DNA from 2 places in the Thalassotalea maritima genome. Region 1 is predicted to be linked to the other one. Evidence: riboswitches for the same ligand, from Rfam matches in the RefSeq annotation. Region 1 holds a riboswitch; the other holds the start of a gene.

Region 1 (3,197 bases):
TAATAGCAATCCTGCGCCGACAATTTGACTTAAGAATGCTGCTTTGCAGTCGTGATTGTTTAAGCAGTTTATCGCTTTAAAGTTTCCGAGTTGTTCGACAGTCAACTCAATACGTTTCTTCTCAATTTGGCATGTCATATCAAAAAGCTCAGCGTTAATTGTTAACAGGGTTAACGGCGCTGAGCTTTTTTCGTTTATACGGCTTGAATGCGCTTTATAGTAAAGCGAGTATATCTCGGTTCTTTAGTTACGAAGCATTGGCTTGTTTGTCTTGTTCGTTACCAAGGCTTATCAAGCGCAATAAGCCCACTAGTCCAACAAAGAACAAACTAGTGACTAAAAACGCCATGCTCGTCGATAGGGTAAAGCCAACGACAATAAAGCCAACAGCAGAAATAGCGGCGATAGACAGTGCATACGGCAATTGCGTGGTCACGTGATCAATGTGGTGACAGCGCGCGCCGGTTGACGACAATATGGTGGTATCGGATATCGGCGAGCAGTGATCACCAAATACCGAGCCAGCTAATACTGCCGATAGCATAGGTAGCATCAAGGTAATGTCGGCAGCCGCGGCCATATCGCCAGCAATAGGCAGCATAATTCCGAAAGTGCCCCATGAGGTACCGGTTGAAAATGCCATAAAGCCCGATAAAACAAACAGCAGTACTGGTAGCCACGCTAAGTCGATATTACCTTGCGTTAACGATGACAAATAGCTGCCGGTTTTCATATCGCCGATAACACTACCTATGGTCCAGGCAAACAATAAGATTAAAATCGCACCTAGCATCGAATGCGCGCCATTTTTAGCGGCGATAAAGATATCTTTTGCAGCAATGCGCTGACGCAAAACACTTATCAGTGTCGCCGCAAGGCCGACTAATGCACCATACACCAATGACATTCCCACATCGGTATTTTCAAAAGCTGCGAATAAGTTAAACGCTTTATTATCGCCAGCCAACGCTTGCGCGCCGGTATAAATCATAAAGCCAACGGTGGCAATGACCATGAGCAAAATAGGTAAGATTAAATCACTGGCTTTTGCATTTACTAACGTCGCACTTTTTGGCGTGTTATCTGCCACATCAACTTTTGCTAGATCGTGGCCTTGACTGGCGCTGTGCTCATGACGAGACATTGCCCCGACATTGATATCAAAAATGATCACCGCGAACACCAGTAGCAGGGCAAAAACCGCATAAAAATTCATTGGAATTGCCGCTAAGTAGGCACTTAAAGGTGAATATTCTGTGATCCCATGGGTTGCTAAAATGCCGGCCATAATGGTCATAATGTAGGCACCCCATGATGATAACGGCATTAATATACACATCGGCGCCGCGGTTGAGTCGAGAATATAGGCGAGTTTTGCTCGTGAGACTTTGTACCGATCAGTAACTGGACGAGAGACGGTACCAACTGCAAGTGAGTTAAAGTAGTCGTCGACAAAAATAAAGACGCCAAGAAACGCAGCTAATAACTTAGCACCGCGTTTGCTTTTAATTTTACTCATTGCCCAGTTGGCAAAGGCGAGGGTAGCGCCACTGACGCTTAACAGTGAGGTGATCATGCCAAGTAGCAATAAGAAGGCAATAATGGACATGTTCCAACTGTTGATACCGCCGTCTTCGATAAAGACACCGCCGACAGTCGAGGCGACGTACGAGGCACTACTGAGTAGATCAAAATTGTTGAGTAACAATGCGCCCAATAAAATACCAAGCCCTAAAGCAATAATAACTTTACGGGTGATGATGGCGAGCATCAATGCCAAAAGAGCCGGTAATACCGACAGCATAGAGTGTGAAAAATCGTTTAATTCCATGTGTGTTTCTGTAGTTATAGAAACGCAAAATCGAAGAGTGCAACAGCAGTGTGGCAAGATACTTCGTAGCGCTCCATAGGTTATTACTATGGCAGTGTTACGCTTATTCAACGCAACCCCAACAATGGATGTTGATGCATCACTTTGTTTCGGCGACAAACCCTTTCATCATGACTTATAGGCATCACCCTAACCATGATTACTGATGTGTATCGCACCTCTACTTAATGAACGGTCTGTGTACCGTCTATGTGCTTCATTGTGCATGATATTTTTGAAAAAAACAAAATGCACAGCGAATGCTTGCGCTAATTATAACGGCTGAAAAAGTTTTTTCTGTAATCTAAATGTAAAACTCGCCGACAGGGGTGTAAAAAGCCACAATCGCTGAACGATTGTGGCTTGAATTTACTTATCAATAAGTAGTATTAGAGCCATTAAATACTGGTAATGTTTACTGATAGTTTTAGCATTTGCCCAGGTTGTAGGTATTTGCCTCGATTGAGATTGTTCCATTTTTCAATGTCACCAATCGACACATTAAACTTATTGGCAATACGAGCTAACGAGTCACCTGATTTAACGCGGTAGTTAATGTTGCGAACAACCGTATTTCCTGAGGCACTCTTTTTCGCGTTATCATTAGCGTTGGTCCAAATGGTGAGCTTTTGTCCAAGACGCAACATGTCCTTTGGTGCGAAACCATTCCATTTAGCAATTTGCTTACTACTGACCTTATATTTTTGACCAATATCCCATAGCGTATCGCCTCGTTGCACGGTATGAACCAATTTTTTGCCACTGCCTTTTTTTGAAAGTTTTGACAAACGCACTTGTTCATATGACTTGTAACGATCCAGCGATTGCGTTGCTGTTGGGATCAACAAGTATTTACCGGTGCGAATGCTGTTATCCGCCATGTTGTTGGCTTCTTTGATAACCGTCACCGTTGTGTTAAAACGACGAGCGATTACCGACAAGCTGTCGCCACTCTTGATTCTGTAACGTTGCCAGCTTAAACGGTCTTTTTCTTCCAGTTTTGCAAGGCGCTGTTGAAAAGCCTCCACTTTATTGTTTGGTAACAACAAAGAGTGCGGTCCATCTGGCGCGGTCGCCCAACGGTTAAAACCAGGGTTCAATGCATGTAACTCGTCAACCGTTAAATCAGCCATGTCAGCAGCCAATGCTAAATCGAGCTGTGAGCCAATATCAACCGATGAAATCACCGGCTTGTTGGCAATGGCATATAACTCCACATTAAAGCGTTGTGGGTCTTTTACAATCTCAGCAAGTGCGAGTAATTTTGGCACATAGTCACGCGTTTCTTTTGGCAATTTTAAGTGCCAAAAGTCAGTCGGTTTACCTT
Region 2 (3,197 bases), 1.4 Mb from region 1:
GTTACGTAAAAATCGGCAAGTTCGCGCGGTGATCGTTTCTGGCAGTGGGGCAAGTTTTTGTTCTGGTCTCGATATTAAAGCCATTATGAACTCGCCGAGTAACGTTATACGGTTGCTATTTAAATGGCTACCTTGGCAAGCAAACTTAGCACAACGTGTCAGTTATGGCTGGCGACAATTGCCCGTCCCAGTTATATTTGCTATCCACGGTCATTGCTATGGCGGTGGCTTACAAATTGCCTTAGGTGGGGACTATCGAATTGCCAGTAGTGATGCCCACTTTTCGATTATGGAAGGTAAATGGGGATTAATCCCCGACATGGCCGGTAATGCGCCTCTAAGTGAGCTGATGCCTTATGACCAAGCCCTTAAGCTCGCTATGACCGCTGATGTTATTGACGCGAAGCAAGCACGGTCATTTAATCTGATCAGTGAAGTTGCGAATAATCCACTACAACAGGCTATTGACCTAGCTAAGCGCTTAATCGAACGATCCCCCGACACCGTCGCTGCCAATAAACGCCTGTACCGTCGGTGTTGGCATAGTGGCAAAGGTCGTTGGCTAATGCTAGAAAGTATTTACCAAATAAAAAACATGCTCGGTAAAAACATGAAAATTGCCATCAAGCGGCAACAACAAAAAGATGCAAAGCAAGAGGTTAGTGACGAATATCAACCCAGAATGCGCTGGTAGCGAATCGCGAGTTATTTTTAAAACGCCGAACCAGCGTGAGTTTATTTCGACAGGTAACCAATTGCCAGTTACCTGTGTTCAAAGCTGCGCAGCGATTAAGCTGTGACGTTTTTATACCAAGCACTAATAGCCTCATCAGCTGTCTGCAGATTAGTATGACTTGGCAATTCGCGATGTGTTAGTGGCGCACGCAATACCGGTGTGCTAATTTGCCCTTGTTTGTGCATTAACACTTTAACAGGAATAGGGTTAGCCACCTCAAATAAAGCACTAACGGCATTGTACCATGTTGGAAATAAGCCTTGAGTTTCACCGGCCAGTGATTTACGCACGTACAAGTTAGTTGCCTCAGGCCAAGCATTAGCGCATACCGAAACCAACCCTACAGCCCCCGCTGAGGCTAAATATGGCATCAAGCCATCTTCACCTGAGTACATTTTTAGGTTGGGGGCTGCCTCAACATAGGCAAGAAACTCATTGATATCACCGCTAGCTTCTTTCATCGCCCAAAGATTTGGATGCTGAGCGAGGTTTGCAACCGCCTGTACAGGGATGCTCGCGCCAGTTCGTGATGGCACGTTATAAATCATGCACGGTAATAACGCGGCATCCATTAGCGCCTTAAACCACTCAGTTTGTCCCACTACACCTGGTTTTGTATATAGCGGTGCAGTAAGTAAATAGCAGTGCACAGGCAATTGATTACAACGTTTGATCCATTCTTGCTGTTGTGTAAGGTTAGAGCCGCCAACAGCGACCATTAGCGGTACTGTTGGCTGCAAGTCACATACAAACTTAACGATTTCGTATTGTTGCTCTGGCTCAATGGCAAGTCCTTCGCCCGTACTACCACAAATTAAAATACCATTGTTGGCTCGCTCTTGTTGAGCAACGACGCTTTTTAGGCTGGCAAAGTCTACTTGGCCTTGTTCATCAAACGGCGTTACCAATGCGGTCCACAAAGAAAAGTCATCAAGTTGAAAAGTTGTCATGTTTTGTCTCATTACTGCCCGAATGACAGCACGAATCGAGCGCTCCATTCGGCGATTTTTTATTAGAAAAGTGAAAGACTGGTGTAACGTCAAACCGCTACGACCAGAAGCACTCCACTTAACCCATATTCGTTAAGCGACAGCTGCACGGATTCAGCCGTTACAGCCGACATTGTGACGCCCTATATCGTCACAATGCCTCGGCGATAATCCCCATCATTATCTATCTTCGGGTTAGGCCCTCCAGATAACTGCCTGGTTAACGCTCCTCTTCTGATCCCCTATAATTGAGGAAATATATCAGTGCAATATTTTGCTGACTAATACCAATAGGCATAAAGTGCCAGTTATTTAATCATTTTAGTACTAACAATGCAATCTGAGGCAAGCCCGAACGTATGGCAAAATTTGCTTTTTAAATATTTGCTAGCGTGAGAAAATACCATGGCAGATAGTAATCAATAATCAACTTGGCACATCCTTATGAGTTTAACTAACCCGTCACAACTTCTTGTTCGCAATATGCATTTACTCGAAGGAAACAATATCTTGGTCATCGGCTGCCCCGATCCATTATTTTTTCAAGAACTAAGTGAACACAGCCCGCATGCCCAAGTGACAAGTTACAACATCAACTATGCCGATCATCAGGCGATTAAACAACAAAACCCAGATGTCGACTGTGTATTTAGCGAGCAATATCACACAATCAATAAGCATGACTTAGTCATCTATTATTTTCCAAAATCAAAGCCTGAATTTGTTATGCACATGGCCATGCTCAGTAATTATTTAACTGAACAGGCTATTGTGATGTTCGTTGGCGAAAACAAAGGTGGGGTCAAGTCCGTTACTAAGCTAGCCAAACCTTATGCAGCGCGTTGTGATAAGGTCGACTCGGCGCGCCACTGTATCTTATTCGAAATGATTTTTAATAATCAAAGCTGCGACTTTGACCTAGAACAATGGTTTAAATCCTACCCATTAACCCTAAATGATACCACTCTGATAGTTAAGGCACTGCCAGGCGTCTTTAGCCATAGTGAACTTGATATTGGCACTAAGTTACTATTAGACAATTTGCCAGCGTTATCGGGACAAGTGCTTGATTTTGGTTGTGGTGCTGGTGTTATCGGTTGTTTCGTAAAAAAAGCCAATCCGCACGTTCGCATCGATATGCTCGATGTAAATGCCCTAGCGATCGCCAGTGCAAAACGTACTCTGCAAGAAAACCAACTTGAGGGTCACGTATTCGCATCCAATGGCTTACAGCAGGTTACTGATAATTACCATGTGGTATTATCAAACCCACCGTTTCATCAGGGTTTAAAAACCCATTACTTCGTTACGGAACAATTTTTAGAAAATATTAAGCATCATATGCAACCTAAAGCGACACTCACCATTGTCGCCAATAACTTTTTAAAGTACGCCCCTATCATCAAGAACGCGTTAAATAACTATCAATTAATCGCCAATGAACGTGGCTTTGCTATTCATCAGGCACAACG

The links. A riboswitch is a leader RNA that binds a small molecule or an ion and turns the genes downstream of it on or off. The one in region 1 is predicted to bind lysine.
Region 2: another riboswitch for lysine. It lies ahead of dapA (4-hydroxy-tetrahydrodipicolinate synthase); the one in region 1 lies ahead of ACAX20_RS06155 (Na+/H+ antiporter NhaC family protein).

Annotation. Positions count from the first base shown of each region.
Region 1 covers NZ_CP166919.1:1,393,597-1,396,793, forward strand. The annotation lists gene ACAX20_RS06150 (hypothetical protein) at 1-138, opposite strand, end outside; gene ACAX20_RS06155 (Na+/H+ antiporter NhaC family protein) at 248-1,831, opposite strand; lysine riboswitch at 1,890-2,062, opposite strand; gene ACAX20_RS06160 (LysM peptidoglycan-binding domain-containing protein) at 2,269-3,197, opposite strand, start outside.
Region 2 covers NZ_CP166919.1:2,770,481-2,773,677, forward strand. The annotation lists gene ACAX20_RS12350 (crotonase/enoyl-CoA hydratase family protein) at 1-694, shown strand, start outside; gene dapA (4-hydroxy-tetrahydrodipicolinate synthase) at 790-1,686, opposite strand; lysine riboswitch at 1,786-1,967, opposite strand; gene ACAX20_RS12360 (methyltransferase) at 2,170-3,197, shown strand, end outside.